One region of the Kitasatospora sp. NPDC032121 genome, then DNA from elsewhere that is predicted to be linked to it. Evidence: riboswitches for the same ligand, from Rfam matches in the RefSeq annotation. Region 1 holds a riboswitch; each other region holds the start of a gene.
What was found. A riboswitch is a leader RNA that binds a small molecule or an ion and turns the genes downstream of it on or off. The one in region 1 is predicted to bind cobalamin.
Positions count from the first base shown of each region.

Region 2: linked by a shared signal. The riboswitch ahead of ACZ5OX_RS22255 (cobalamin biosynthesis protein) and the one ahead of ACZ5OX_RS26360 (CoA-acylating methylmalonate-semialdehyde dehydrogenase) in region 1 are both predicted to bind cobalamin.
Region 3: linked by a shared signal. The riboswitch ahead of ACZ5OX_RS15060 (ribonucleoside-diphosphate reductase subunit alpha) and the one ahead of ACZ5OX_RS26360 (CoA-acylating methylmalonate-semialdehyde dehydrogenase) in region 1 are both predicted to bind cobalamin.

Region 1 is NZ_JBVILX010000012.1:23,472-28,576, forward strand. Features, by position in the region: gene ACZ5OX_RS26350 (acyl-CoA synthetase) at 1-1,528, shown strand, start outside; gene ACZ5OX_RS26355 (hypothetical protein) at 1,530-1,976, shown strand; cobalamin riboswitch at 2,099-2,289, shown strand; gene ACZ5OX_RS26360 (CoA-acylating methylmalonate-semialdehyde dehydrogenase) at 2,502-4,001, shown strand; gene ACZ5OX_RS26365 (acyl-CoA dehydrogenase family protein) at 4,010-5,105, shown strand, end outside.
Region 2 is NZ_JBVILX010000008.1:277,648-282,752, forward strand. Features, by position in the region: gene ACZ5OX_RS22250 (cobyric acid synthase) at 1-480, opposite strand, end outside; gene ACZ5OX_RS22255 (cobalamin biosynthesis protein) at 477-1,547, opposite strand; cobalamin riboswitch at 1,655-1,787, opposite strand; gene ACZ5OX_RS22260 (alpha/beta hydrolase) at 2,252-3,262, shown strand; gene ACZ5OX_RS22265 (hypothetical protein) at 4,047-5,105, shown strand, end outside.
Region 3 is NZ_JBVILX010000004.1:242,786-247,890, forward strand. Features, by position in the region: gene ACZ5OX_RS15050 (glycoside hydrolase family 26 protein) at 1-227, opposite strand, end outside; gene ACZ5OX_RS15055 (hypothetical protein) at 406-1,431, opposite strand; cobalamin riboswitch at 1,782-1,907, shown strand; gene ACZ5OX_RS15060 (ribonucleoside-diphosphate reductase subunit alpha) at 2,100-4,505, shown strand; gene ACZ5OX_RS15065 (ribonucleotide-diphosphate reductase subunit beta) at 4,526-5,105, shown strand, end outside.

The DNA.
Region 1 (5,105 bases):
GGCCGTCGCCCGCAACGCCCGGTACCACGCGGACACCGTCGTCGTCGACTACCCGGGCGGCGACCTGACGTATCGTCAACTCGATGACAAGGCCGCGCGACTGGCCACCGTCCTGGCCGAGGGCGGGGTCCGCGACGGCGACCGCGTCGGCTACCTCGGGCTGAACAGCGCGGCCTTCTTCGTCACCATGCTGGCCGCCTTCCGCCTCGGCGCGCTGTTCGTCCCGGTGAACTTCCGCTTCGCCGACCCCGAACTCGCCGGGGTGCTGCGCAGCAGCGGCGCCACCGCCGTCGTCTGCGAGGAGGGCCACCGGGCCTGCGTGGACCGGGTCCGCGACGGGACGGACCTGCACCGCTTCCTGCTCGTCGACGACGACCCCGAGGCGCCGGCCGGTCCGGCGCGGGGCTGGGAGCCGTGGTCCCCCCTCCTCGCGGCGGCCGAGCCCACCCCCACCGTCGCGGTGAAGCGGGCCGACGACCCGGCCATCCTGATGTTCACCTCAGGCACCACCGGAACCCCCAAGGGCGTCGTCCTGACCCACGGCAACGTGTGGTGGAACTCGGTCAACGTGGAACTGCGCCTGGACACCAGGCGCGGCGACACCACCTACGCGGCGGCGCCGCTGTTCCACATCGGAGCGCTGAACAGCTTCGCGCTGCGCACGCTCACCCGGGGCGGCACCGTGGTGGTGCGCCGGACGTTCGATCCCGAGCAGTGCGCCGACGACCTGGTGCGGCTGGGGGTCAACTCGATGTTCGGCGTGCCGCAGATGTTCGCCGCCCTGGGCCGGGTGCCGGGCCTCTTCGAACGGGACCTCGGCCGACTGAGGGCGGTCGTGGTCGCGGGCGCCCCCGTCCCGCCCTCGCTGGTCCAGCAGTACGCCGAGCGCGGCCTGCTGCTCCAGCAGGCGTGGGGCCTGACCGAGACCGCGCCGTTCGCCACCCACCTCCCGTCGGAACTCACCCTCGACAAGATCGGCTCGGCCGGCGTCCCCATGCCGTACACCCAGGTGCGGGTGGTCGACGCCGTCACCAAGCGGCCGGTGGAGACGGGCCGTCGGGGCGAGATCGTCGTCCGCGGCCCGAACGTGGCCGCCGGCTACTGGAACAACCCCGAGGCGACCGCCGAGGCGTACGACGAGGAGGGCTGGTTCCACTCCGGGGACATCGGCTACCTGGACGAGGACGGCTGCCTGTACGTCGTCGACCGCCTCAAGGACATGATCATCAGTGGCGGGGAGAACGTGTACCCGGCCGAGGTCGAACAGGCCCTCGCCGGCATGCCGGGTGTCCTGGACGTCGCCGTCGTCGGCTTCCCCGACCCGCAGTGGGGTGAGACCGTCGTCGCCGTGGTCTCGGTGGCCGAGGGGACCGGCATCACCCTCGACGACGTGCGCGACCACGCGGCCCGGCACCTGGCCCGGTACAAGCTGCCGCGCCGCCTCAAGGTCGTCGAGACCGTGCCCCGCAACGGCTCCGGCAAGCTCAACAAGCCGGTCATCCGGCAACTCGCGGCCGAGGAGGAGTGACGTGCTCCCCGTGCCACCGCTGCCGAACGTGAGCCTCGCCCCGGGCTTGCGGACCGAGACGCGCCGGAGCACCCGCCACGCCCTCGACCTGCGGGTGACGGGCGGCATCGAGGTCCGCTTGGAACGGTGCGCGGCCGGCCGGCTGCGCGACGCCTACCCGGTGGGGCTGCGCGACCTGGAGATCCGGGTGGACGCCTGCGCCGACGAGGCCCTGCCCGCTCTGCTGACGGCCTTCGCCGACGCGCTCGCGGCGGCGGACCCCGGGTGCCGGCGGGTGGTCTTCGCGGCGCCCGCCGACGACCGGACGCGTCTCGCGGCGGCGGCGGAAGCGGGCTTCCGGCACGTCGTGGACATCGACCTGGTCAGCGGCGAGTACGGCCTGCTGACCAGGGAGCCGGAGTGGGCGACCCGGATCGACTCCGCCCTCGACCGGGTCCCCGGGGCCTGAGGGGGCCCCTTGCGCCGCCCGTCCCCGGCCGGAGGCCCAGCCTCCGGCCGGGGACGGGCCCGTCGGCCCGGTGGGGCCGGACGGTGATCCGCGCGAAAGGCCCCCGCGACCCCTGGACTTACTAGGACGTCCAACTATATGGTCGATGACAGGTCCGCGGTGTCAGGGAAGCCGGTGTGAGTCCGGCACGGTCCCGCCACTGTGACCGGGGAGTTCGTCCTCGCGAGGGACGGCCACTGGCAGCCAGCCGGGAAGGCCTGAGGGCGTGCGGTGATCCGGGAGTCAGGATACCGGCCGCGGGTGATCCGTGTTTTCCACGAGGATGGAGACGACACGCATGACTCCGGGCTGCTCCCGTTCCGCTGCTCCTGGCTGTCCTGTGCCGACGACTGCCGGGGCCCACTCGCTCTGACAGCTCGTCATGCCACCGCCACCGTGACGTCGCGGGGCCGCATCACCGTGCGCCCGCCCGTCGGCGGCGGCCTCCATTCCTCCTCTCCCCGACCCTGTCGAGAGTAGGAACCGATGGTCCGTGAACTGACCCACTTCGTCGGCGGCAAGCGCGTCGCCGGGACGTCCGGCCGCTTCGGCGACGTGTACGACCCCAACACCGGCCGGGTGCAGGCCCGGGTGCCGCTGGCCGACCGCGCCGAGGTCGAGGCGGTGATCGCCGACTCCGCGCAGGCCCAGCCCGCGTGGGCGGCGTGGAACCCGCAGCGGCGGGCGCGGGTGCTGCTGCGATTCCTGCAACTGGTCGAGCAGGAGAGGGAGGAACTGGCCCGGCTGCTGTCCGCCGAGCACGGCAAGACCGTCGCGGACGCCCACGGCGACATCCAACGCGGCCTGGAGGTCGTGGAGTTCGCCGCCGGGATCCCGCACCTGCTGAAGGGCGAGTTCAGCGACAACGCCGGCACCGGCATCGACGTCTACTCGATGCGCCAGCCGCTCGGTGTCGTCGCCGGCATCACGCCGTTCAACTTCCCCGCGATGATCCCGCTGTGGAAGGCCGCACCCGCGCTGGCCTGCGGCAACGCCTTCGTCCTCAAGCCCTCCGAGCGCGACCCCTCGGTGCCGCTGCGGCTGGCCGAGCTGTTCCTGGAGGCCGGGCTGCCACCCGGCGTGCTCAACGTGGTCAACGGCGGCAAGGAGGCCGTGGACACCCTGCTGGAGGACCCGCGGGTCGAGGCGCTCGGTTTCGTCGGCTCCACGCCGATCGCCCAGTACGTGTACGCGACCGCCGCCGCGCACGGGAAGCGGGCGCAGTGCTTCGGCGGCGCCAAGAACCACATGATCGTGATGCCGGACGCCGACCTCGACCAGGCCGCCGACGCGCTGGTCGGTGCCGGCTACGGCTCGGCCGGAGAACGCTGCATGGCGATCTCGGTCGCCGTCCCGGTGGGTGAGGAGACCGCGGACGCCCTGGTGGCCAAGCTGGTCGAGCGGATCGCCGCGCTGAAGGTCGGCCGCTCGGACGACCAGGCGGCGGACTTCGGCCCGCTGGTGGGCCGCGACGCGCTGGACCGCGTCCGCGGCCACCTGGACCTCGGCGTCCGGGAGGGCGCCGAACTCGTCGTGGACGGAAGGGACTTCCGCCTCCCCGGCCACGAGGACGGCTACTTCCTCGGCGCCTCGCTGTTCGACCGGGTCACCCCGGACATGCGGATCTACCAGGAGGAGATCTTCGGCCCGGTGCTCACCGTCGTCCGCGCCGCCGACTACGAGGAGGCGCTGCGGCTGCCCAGCGAGCACGAGTACGGCAACGGCGTGGCCATCTACACCCGGGACGGCGACACCGCCCGCGACTTCACCCGCCGGGTGAACACCGGCATGGTCGGCGTCAACGTGCCCATCCCGGTCCCGATCGCCTACCACACCTTCGGCGGTTGGAAGCGCTCCGCCTTCGGCGACCTCAACCAGCACGGGCCGGACTCGATCCGCTTCTACACCCGCACCCGCACCGTCACCTCGCGCTGGCCCTCCGGGGTCAAGGAGGGCGCGAGCTTCACCATGCCGACGATGGGCTGAGGCGGGCCGTGCACGCTCAACTGACCGACGATCAACTCGCCATCGTCGAGACGACCCGGGCCTTCGCCCGCGAGCACCTCGCGCCGAACGCCGTCGAGTGGGACCAGGCCAAGCACTTCCCGGTGGACGTGCTGCGCAAGGCGGCGGAGGTCGGCCTGGCCGGCGTCTACGTCGGCGAGGAGTCCGGCGGATCCGGGCTCACCCGCGCCGACGGCGTGCTCGTCTTCGAGGCGCTGGCGACCGGCTGCCCCTCGATCGCCGCCTACCTGTCCATCCACAACATGGTCGCCTGGATGATCGACCGCTACGGCGACGACGCCCAGCGCGCCCGCCGGCTGGCTGGTCTCTGCACGATGGAGACCCCCGCCAGCTACTGCCTCACCGAGCCGGGCGCCGGCTCGGACGCCGCCGCGCTGACCACCCGGGCCCGCCGGGACGGGGACGCCTGGGTGCTGGACGGCGTCAAGCAGTTCATCTCCGGCGCCGGCGCCTCCGAGGTCTACCTGGTGATGGCCCGCACCGGCGGCCCGGGGGCCGACGGGGTGTCCGCCTTCGTCGTCCAACGGGACGACCCCGGCGTCTCGTTCGGGCCGAACGAGCGGAAGATGGGCTGGAACGCCCAGCCCACCCGGCAGGTGCTCCTCGACGGGGTGCGCCTGCCCGCCGACCGCCTGCTCGGCGCGGAGGGCGAGGGCTTCCGGATCGCCATGAGCGGGCTGAACGGGGGCCGGCTCGGCATCGCCTCCTGCTCGATCGGCGGCGCGCAGGACGCCCTGGAGCGCGCCACCGGCTACCTGGCGGACCGTGAGGCGTTCGGCGCCCGGCTCCTGCACTCCCAGGCCCTGCAGTTCCGACTCGCCGACATGGCAACGGAGTTGGAGGCGGCCAGGGCGCTGGTATGGCGGGCGGCGGCCGCCCTGGACCGGGGCGATCCCCGGGCGCCCCAGCTGTGCGCCATGGCCAAGCGCTACGCCACCGACACCGGCTTCGAGGTCGCCAACCAGGCCCTCCAACTGCACGGCGGCTACGGCTACCTGGCCGAGTACGGCATCGAGAAGATCGTCCGCGACCTGCGGGTGCACCAGATCCTGGAAGGGACCAACG
Region 2 (5,105 bases), on a different contig from region 1:
CACCGGCAGGGCGGCGGCCGTGGCCAGGCCCATGTTGGCGATGTCGCGGTCGCGCAGGTTGATCTCGGCGGGCGAGCCCGCGCCCTCGCAGACCACCACGTCGTAGCGGCGGCGCAGGTCGGCCAGGCACTCCAGGGAGCGCTCCAGCAGGACGGGCTTGCGCTCGCGGTAGTCCAGCGCGCCCACCTCGGCCACCGGCCTGCCGAGCAGCACCACCTGGCTGCGGCCGTCCGCGCCCGGCTTGAGCAGCACCGGGTTCATCGCCGCCTCCGGCTCCACCCGGGCGGCCTGTGCCTGCATCGCCTGGGCGCGGCCGATCTCGGCGCCGTCGGAGGTGACGAAGGAGTTCAGCGACATGTTCTGCGCCTTGAACGGCGCGACCCGCACGCCCTGGCGGGCGAGCCAACGGCAGATCCCGGCCGTCACCACGCTCTTGCCCGCGTCCGAGGTCGTCCCCGCGACCAGCAGTGCGTTGCTCATCCCCGTCCCCTCATCCTCGGCAGCAGTCGCTTCGCCGGCACCCGTTCCGTCAGCACCCGTTGCGTCAGCGCACGTTTCGCCAGCACCCGTTTCGCCAGCATCCGCAGCAGGACGTGCCCCGCGACCGTCGTACCCAGCGCCAGCGCGCCCACCCGCCGGGAGAGCGCGCAGGCCCGCTCGATGTCGTCCACCGTCACCGGCCGCAGCTCCGCGCCCAGGACCGGCCGGTTCTCCACGCGCTCGCCGTACCGCAGCGTCCCGCCCAACCGGACGCCCACCGCGCCGGCGAACGCCGACTCGGCCTGGCCCGCGTTCGGGCTCGGGTGCGCGGAGCCGTCGCGCCGCCAGACCCGCCAGGCCGTCCGCGGTTCGGGCGCGGCGGCCACCGTCAGCAGGGCCGTCAGCCGGGCGCCCGGCCAGCCCGCCAGGTCGTCCAGCCGGGCCGAGGCCCAGCCGAACCGGGCGTAGCGCGGCGAGCGGTGGCCCACCATGGCGTCCAGGGTGTTCACGGCGCGGAAGGCGAGCAGGCCGGGCGTGCCGGCCAGGGCGCCCCAGGTCAGCGCGTTGACCACGGCGTCGGCGGTGTTCTCCGCCACCGACTCGACCACCGCCCGGGCGATCTGCTGCCCGTCCAGCGCGCTCGGATCCCGCCCGCACAGGTGCGGCAGCCGTTCCCGCGCGGCCGTGAGGTCGCCCGCCGCCAGCGAGCGGCCGATGGTGCGCGCCTCCCGGGTCAGCGAGGTGCCGCCGAGCACCGTCCAGGTCGCGGCCGCCGCCAGCGCCGCCCGGCCCAGCGGGCGCCGGCCCACCGTACGGTCCAGGGCGAGCGCGCCCGCCGCGACCGCGCCCACGCACAGCGCCGTGTACCCGGCCCCGGCGGCGCGGCCGTCGCGCCACAGCCGCCGCTCCAGCCGGGTCGCGGCGCTGCCGAAGACGGCCACCGGGTGGCCCCGGCGGGGGTCGGCGAAGCGGGCGTCGGCGGCGTAGCCCGCGGCGGCGCCGAGCGCGAACGCGGCGGCGCGGGTCAGCGGGCGGCGCACGGAAGGGGAAGGCGCGGGCGGGATCATCGGTCGCACGGCGGAAGGCAGCTCGGGGTCGGGCAGGGCGGGGCAGCCTGCATCGCGTGCGTGTCCTCACTCAGGGTCCGCGCCCTGGATCGACGTGACGGCGGCGAGAGTCTCCTGGCTTCCGGGTCGAACGCACCCTCGGAGCCTTCCAGCGGCCGTCGACGGCCCGCCGTGGCGATGTTCCGAGCGTGCTCCCCGGTGACAGTGGCGGGACCGCGCCGGACTTCCACCGGCTTCCTCTCCATGCCTCCGTTTGGCCCCAGGATCCCATCACGGGCCCGAACCGGGAGTCAACCGAGGTCACGGAGGGGTTGGTCACACCCGGACGCCGCTGACGCCCCGTGGGACCGGCCGGCGCGGCGGGCCGAGGACGGGGCCTGCCGCTGCCCTCGTCCTCGTCCTCGGCCTTCGTCTTTCCGCCGGCCCGCCGTCCTCGCCACCCGTCTGTGGCGCCACCTCGGCAGAGCCAGGGCCGCCGGCTCCTCGGCAGGGCCGGTCCGCCGCCCGGGTGACCCGGACGGCCCAGCCCGGTGGCCGGGCGGGCGGGGCGCCGGTGAACTGGTGTCCGAACACCGTCCGGTCCGTGAGGCACGAGAGCGGGGAACGAAATGCGTTGGGGAACCGCAGCCGTCGTGGCGGCCGCCGCGGTCGGGGCCGCCGTGCTGGTGATCGGCCGTCGGGCATCCGAGCGGATGGTCCGTCCGGTGACCACTGTTCAGGAGTCCGCTCCGGTCGTGGTCCTCGGCCTCGCCCCCGGGCGGGTCACCTTCACCCGCGGCCCCGGGAGCCTGCGCCCCGGCCGCTGGGCGGTCGAGTGGGCGGACGGCGGTCACGCGGTCGTCGAGGAGGTCCTGCACAGTGACGAGCAGGAGGTCACCCGCCGGCTGGTCCGCGCCGACCGGGGCACCCTCACCCCCGGCACCGAGGTCCGCTTCACCCCGCGGGTCCACCTCGGCGACCCCACCGAGGCGCTCGGCCTCGCCTTCGCCGACACCGCCGTCGACGGCGAGCTCGGCGCCCTTCCCGCCTGGCAGCTCGACGGCAAACGCGGCACCTGGGTGATCCTGGTGCACGGCCCCGAGGCCGACCGTCGGCAGACCCTCCCCGTGCTCCCCGTCCTCGACCGGCTCGGCCTGCCCGCCCTCGCCGTCACCTACCGCGGCGACCGGGGCGCCCCCGCCTCCCCGGACGGGCTCAGCCACTTCGGCGAGACCGAGTGGCGCGACGTCGAGGCGGCGATACGGCTGGCGCTGCACAGCGGCGCCGGCAACGTGATCCTCTACGGCTGGTCCCTCGGTGCGACCATGGTCCTCCACACGGCGGCCCGCTCCGCCTGGTCGCACGCCGTCCGGGGCCTGGTCCTCGACTCACCCGTGCTCGACCTCCCGGCCTCAGCCCGCCGGGACGCCGCCCGCTCCGGCTTCCCGGGCGTCGCGGCGGAGCTCGGCGCCCTCGCCGCCGAGGGCCGGACCGGCGTCGACCTCGCCGACTTCGGCCGCATCGCCGAGGGTGCCGACCTGCGGGTGCCCACCCTCCTCCTGCACAGCCCCGAGGACCGGATCGCCCCCTTCGGCGCCGTCCAGAAGCTGGCCGCCGCCCGCCGCGACGTGGTCAGCCTCCAGGCCTTCCCCGGCGCCGACCACGCGACCCTCTGGAACAGCGCCCCCGAGCGCTATGCCGAGCTCCTCCGCCGGTGGCTCACTCCGCTGCTCTAGCCGCCCTCCGCGCGAGCCCTTCCGCTCGAGCCGTTCCGCGCGAGCCGTTCCGTGCGAGCCTTTCCGCGCGAGCCGTTCCGTGCGAGCCTTTCCGCGCGAGTCCTGCCGTACGAGCCGTTCCGCGTGAGCCCCCCTCTCCGCGCGGGGCGCTTTCGGCCGGGTCCCGTCGGTTTTTCCGCTCGGCTTCCCCCCGTCTACGAATGAACGTTTCTCCCATTACGTCGAGCGCGCACGAGAAGTCGGCCCGTCCGACTTCTCGTGCAGCACGATCCCCCCGCCCCCGCCCGCCATCCGTCCGGATTCGGGCTGGACAGCCCGGCCGGAAGTCGGGGGAGGGGATTGCCCGTGCGAAATCCGGCGCGTCGTCAGGGGCAATAGTTGGCCCGATCCCTTACCCCCCACCCGTACGCACGGTGACCGGTCGAGTATTCCCGGCAACCGATGCGCCCGGGATGGCATGGGCAGGCCATACGTTTCCGGCCAGGCGGTTTGCCGCTGTTGCCCGATCTTGCGGAGGTGCCGCCGCCGCTCGCCCGGTCGTACGGACAACCGGATGTGACAGAAGGCCGGTACAAGGGGAAGACTGCTCGACGTGACGTCTCGGAACCCGCGCGACCGTGATGCCCCGCTCCCGCCGACGATCGGTACCGGTGCGACGGTGACCCGTCTCCCCGGAACGGCCCAACGGCCCGCCGGTGGCAGGCCGGGCGGGGCGGGTGTCCCCCGTAACGGAGTACCCCGGCGACGGGGGCCGGCTCCGGCTCCCGGGCGGGGTCGGGTTCCCGTGCCGGAGGGCTTCCCGGCACCCGCCGAGCTGGCGCCGCTGGCCCGCCGGATGCTGGTGGACGCCGTCCGGGTCGCCCGCTGGGCCGGCGAGCTGGCCGAGGTCGACAAGCGCGGCGAGCTGCTTCCCGAGGACGCCCGTGCGGCGGGCCGGGCGCTGGCCATGACGGTCGGCGCCGCCGCCAAGGCATGGGGGCAGGCGCTGCTGGTGGGTCTGGTCGAGGCCCGGGACGGCGGAGCCGGCCCCGGCTGGCGCCTGCACGCCTGGGAGCACGACGACGAGGCCGTGGTGCGCGGCTGGTCGGCGCTGTTCGACGCCTGGACCCTGCTCGCCCCGGTGCCGCCCGCCGCGCTGCGCGGCGTGTTCGCCGTACTCGCCGGGCAGGCCGTGGACCAGGCTCCGCAGCTGCTCTCCTTCCTGCACCTGGTGGACGGCCCGGTCGCCGAGAGCGAGCTGCTGGAGCTGCTGCGCCGCGGGCTGGACGAGCGCCGGGTCGGCGCGGGCCTCGGCGGCCCGGGCCTGTCGCCGGTGCCGCACGCGGCCTCGGCCGTCTCCGCCGTCCGCGGCACCTGCCGCGCACCGCAGATCGACACCCCGGCCGCGCCCTCGGACGTGGCCGCCGTCCTGGACTGGATGCTGGACGGCCTGGCGGCGGTCGGCGCCCTGGTGCGCAGGAACGATGCCGCGGAGCTGTCGCCGCTCGGCCACTGGGCGGTGCGGGCCAAGCTGGAGGAGATCTGCACGGTCGCCCAGACCGCGGCCGGGCACATCGAGCAGAGCGCCTTCGAACTGCTGAACGCCTGCGCCGACTACTCGCCGGGCCCGGCCCGCGCCGAGTTCCGCGCCTGGGTCGCGGCCCGTCCGGCGGACCGCGCGGTGGGCGAGCTGCTGGAGGCCGCCCGGGGCGACGACGCGCTGGTGCGCGGCCTGGCCTTCGAGGCGCTGCGGGTGGCCGGAGGGCCGGCCGAGCAGGCGGTGCGCGCCGCCGTGGACGCGCCGGTGCTGCGCCCCTACGCGCTGCTGTGGCTGGCGGAGCGCGCGGACGAGGGCGTCTCCCCG
Region 3 (5,105 bases), on a different contig from region 1:
ACGGCGCGGGCGTTCGGCGAGGCCTGCGGGTCCCGGGCGAGCAGGTCCCGGCCCACCTCCGGCGGCAGGGTGCGCCCGGGCAGGCCGACCGACACCGGGACGCGCGGGAGCTGTTCGCCGTCGGCCCGGCCGTCGTGGTCCAGCAGGAAGACCGCTCCCGCGGCGGCGACGATCCCGGCCGCGGCCAGGACGGCGGGCTTGCCGCGCAGGGCTCTGGGCAGGGCCACTGACCGCTCCTCCGGTTGCTCGCCGGCGCCGCCCCCCACGGACGCAACCGGAAACGCGTACGACATGACTGTCCCGAGAGCCTGCCACACTCCCCCGGCCTGCGCGAACGGTCGGCCGGGGGCCGGGGTGTCACGGCGGATCAGCCCGCCGTGCCCGCCCGCGGGACGCCCCGGCGGATCAGCCCGCCGAGGCCGGAGCGGTGCCCTGGACTCCGGGCGCGGCCGAGGACGCGGCCTTGGCGCGCTTGAGCAACTGCCCCTTCACGTGCTCCGCGAACCCGGAGGCCGCCGCGGTCGCCGTGGCGTCCGGGGCGTTGCCGCCCTTCGCCGAGCCCTCGACCGTGAAGTAGCCGTACCGGCCCAGGCTGTTGTGGGTGCCGGTGCAGCCGGCGCCGGCGCAGAAGGCCGGCGCCCCGGCCGCCGGCGCGCCCTTGAGCTGCCCGGTGAAGTTCTTCAGCGCGGTCTCGGCCTGGAGCTTGTGGTCGAAGACCGCCACCCCGACGGTGACCGCGCTCTCACCGGAGACGTACGTCGCCCGGAGCACCTGCTGGCACCCCTGGTCGCCGAGCACCTTGCCCAGCCCGCCGGTCGTGGAGTTCCCGTCCCAGCAGGGCGAGTCCAGCGCCACGACGGTCCGGTTCCAGGTGGCGCCGTTGATCGTCACCTGGAGCGCGGAGAACAGCGCTCCCGCGTCCTGCGGCGCCGGGTCGGTGGCGGCCTCCCAGATCGGCTTGGACGGGTCGTCCGGCTGGCCGCCCGGCGTGCCGGACGTACTCGGAGGCGCGACCGGCTGGGTGCTCTTGACGGCCGTCGGGGAGCCGTCGTCCTTCTTGCCCTTGAACAGCACCACACCGCCGGCGACCAGGCCGCCCACCACGGCGACCGCGGCCACCACGCCGATGACCCTCATCCGGCGACGGCGCTTGCCCTCGGCCTCGTTGCGGTCCGCCAGCGCGTCCCAGTCCGGCTCGGCCCGCTGCGGCGGGACCGGCTGCTGGGGCTGCTGCTGGAGGTGCCACTGGGGCTGCGGCTGGGGGGCCGGCTGGGGCTGGGGCTGCGGCTGCTGCTGCGCGAAGGGCGGCGGCGCGACGGGCTGCGGCTGGGCGTGCGGCGGCTGCCCGACCGGCGGAGCCGGCTGCGGCGCGGGCGCGACCGGCTGCGGCACCGGCGGGATGGGCTGCGCGACCGGCTGCGCCGCCGGCACGACCGGCCCGTACGAGGCCGGCGGCGGCCCGAAACCCCCGCTCGGCGGCGGTACCGGACCAGGTACCACCGGCTGCTGACTCTGTGCGCCCCCCGGCCCGGCGGGAGGCGTTCCCTGCGGCCCCTGCCCAGGTACGCCAGTTCCGTCGCTCATGCGCCCAGATCGTAGGGCATCCTCGTGTCGGCCGATCCTCCCGGTGACCATTCCGTATCGAAACCAGGACGCCCCCGGCCCGGTTCCGGGGCCTCGCAGGGCCATCCTGGGCCACGTTTCCGGTACCACCGGTCATCGCCCCGACACGCGGCGCCGCACTACATCTGGGGTCGCTTCAGGGAGACACCACTACATGTATGCTCGCTTCTGCTGTCGATGCAGGGGAACCCGGTGCGAATCCGGGACTGCCCCGCAGCGGTGTGCGGGCGGCTCCAGCAGCCGTACCCGCGAGTCCGATGACCTGCCGACAGCGTGCGCCACGGCCCTCCCGCAGAGGCCGCGCCGACACGAGCAGTACCCCTCCGGGCCTCGCGGGCGGGCCGGGGAGTCACCGTCGCGCGACGCCGTCTGCGTTCGTGCCGTGCTCCCCTGCCCCGATCGGCCCGGTGGCCCCCGATCACCGCCGCCGATCGCCGCCAGGAGAGAGCGCCTTGACCACCGCCGCCTCAGCCACCCTGCCCGCCCAGGGCACCGGTACCGCCTTCACCGACCCGACGGTCTCCGACCCCGGCGGCGCCCTGCTGCGGCTGCTCACCGACCGCAGCACCGACCTCACCGAGGTCGACCCCGGCCACGTCGCCGCCGCCGCGCTGCGCGGCCGCCACGCCGGCTCGGACTTCGCCGAGCTGCGCGGGCTGGCCGTGGACGCCGCCGCATCGATGATCGCCGAGGACCCCCAGTACTCGAAGCTGGCCGCCCGCCTGCTCGCCCTGGAGATCGTCGACGAGGCGAATAGCCAGGGCTCGGTGTCCTTCTCCGCCTCGATCGCCGTCGGCCACACCGAGGGCCTGATCGGCGACACCACCGCGGACTTCGTCGCCAAGCACGCCGCCGCCCTGGACGCGCTGATCGACACCACCGGCGACGACCGCTTCGAGTACTTCGGCCTGCGCACCGTGCAGTCCCGCTACCTGCTGCGCCACCCGATCACCCGCAAGGTGATCGAGACCCCGCAGCACTTCCTGCTCCGCGTCGCCTGTGGCCTGGCGGTCGGCGACAGCGAGCAGTCGGTCCGCGAGGTGGCCGAGCTGTACGGCCTGATGAGCCGCCTGGAGTACCTGACCTCCTCGCCGACGCTCTTCAACTCCGGCACCCGGCACCCGCAGATGTCGAGCTGCTACCTGCTCGACTCGCCGCTGGACAACCTGGACTCGATCTACAACCGCTACGCGCAGATCGCCCGCCTCTCCAAGCACGCCGGCGGCATCGGCCTGTCCTACTCGCGCATCCGCTCGCGCGGCAGCCTGATCCGCGGCACCAACGGCAAGTCCAACGGCATCGTGCCGTTCCTGCGCACCCTCGACTCCTCCGTCGCCGCCGTCAACCAGGGCGGCCGCCGCAAGGGCGCGGCCTGCGTCTACCTGGAGACCTGGCACGCCGACATCGAGGAGTTCCTGGAGCTCCGCGACAACACCGGCGAAGAGGCCCGCCGCACCCACAACCTCAACCTGGCGCACTGGATCCCGGACGAGTTCATGCGCCGGGTCAACGCCAACGAGGACTGGTCGCTGTTCTCCCCGGCCGACGTGCCGGAGCTGGTCGACCTGTGGGGCGCCGACTTCGACGAGGCCTACCGCAAGGCCGAGCAGGCCGGCAAGGCCGTCCGCACCATCCCGGCGCAGACCCTGTACGCCCGCATGATGCGCACCCTGGCGCAGACCGGCAACGGCTGGATGACCTTCAAGGACGCCTCCAACCGCGCCGCCAACCAGACCGCCCTGCCGGGCCGCACGGTGCACTCCTCCAACCTGTGCACCGAGATCCTGGAGGTCACGGACGACTCCGAGACCGCCGTCTGCAACCTGGGCTCGGTCAACCTGGGCGCCCACGTCGCCGCCGGCGCCTCGGCCGACGACCTGATCGGCGCGATGGACTGGGAGCGGCTGGACGCCACCGTGCGCACCGCCGTCACCTTCCTCGACCGCGTGGTGGACATCAACTTCTACCCGACCACCGAGGCCGGGACGTCCAACTCCCGCTGGCGCCCGGTCGGCCTCGGCGTGATGGGCCTCCAGGACGTCTTCTTCAAGCTGCGGATCGACTTCGACTCGGCCGAGGCCAAGGCCCTCTCCACCCTCATCGCCGAGCGCATCATGCTCACCGCCTACGAGCGCTCCGCCGACCTGGCCGAGCAGCTCGGCCGCCACGAGGCGTACGGCGAGACCCGCGCCGCCCGCGGCGAGCTGCACATCGACCACTTCCCGACGGCCGCCCCGCAGTGGGCCGACCGCTGGACGGCGCTGCGCGCCCGGATCGCCGAGACCGGCCTGCGCAACTCGCTGCTGCTGGCCATCGCGCCGACCGCGACCATCGCCTCCATCGCCGGCGTGTACGAGTGCATCGAGCCGCAGGTGTCCAACCTGTTCAAGCGCGAGACGCTGTCCGGCGAGTTCCTCCAGGTCAACCCGTACCTGGTGCGCGAGCTCAAGGAGCTCGGTGTCTGGGACCAGCAGACCCGCGACGCCCTGCGCGACGCCAACGGGTCCGTCCAGGAGCTGAACTGGCTGCCGGCCGAGGTGCGGTCGCTGTACCGCACGGCCTGGGAGCTGCCGCAGCGCGCCCTGATCGACCTGGCCGCGGCCCGCATGCCGTACCTGGACCAGAGCCAGTCCCTGAACCTGTTCATGGCGGCGCCGACCATCGGCAAGCTCAGCTCGATGTACGCCTACGCGTGGAAGGTCGGTCTGAAGACCACCTACTACCTGCGTTCGCGCCCGGCCACCCGTATCGCCCAGGCCGCGTCCGGCACCGCCCGGGCCGCCGCGCCGGTGCCCGTGAACACCCCCTCCCTCACCCCGGAGCAGGAAGCCGCCATCGCCTGCTCCCTGGAGAACCCCGAGTCCTGCGAGGCCTGCCAGTGAGCACCCCCGAAGACCGCAAGATGCTGCTCGACCCCGGCTTCGAGCTGACCCTGCGCCCGATGCGCTACCCGTCGTTCTACGACCGGTACCGGGACGCCATCAAGAACACCTGGACGGTGGAGGAGGTGGACCTGCACTCCGACGTCGCCGACCTCGCCAAGCTCAGCGAGGGCGAGCGGCACATGATCGGCCGCCTGGTCGCCTTCTTCGCGACCGGTGACTCGATCGTCGCGAACAACGTGGTGCTGAGCCTCTACAAGCACATCAACTCGCCCGAGGCGCGGCTGTACCTCTCGCGGCAGCTGTTCGAAGAGGCCGTCCATGTGCAGTTCTACCTGACGCTGCTGGACACCTACCTGCCCGACCCGGAGGACCGCGCGGCCGCGTTCGCCGCCGTGGAGAACATCCCCTCCATCGCGCAGAAGGCCAAGTTCTGCTTCAAGTACATGAACGCGGTCGACCACATCGACTCGCTGCAGACCAAGGAGGACCGCCGCGCGTTCCTCCTGAACCTGATCTGCTTCGCGGCGTGCGTCGAGGGCCTGTTCTTCTACGGCGCGTTCGCCTACGTGTACTGGTTCCGCAGCCGCGGCCTGCTGC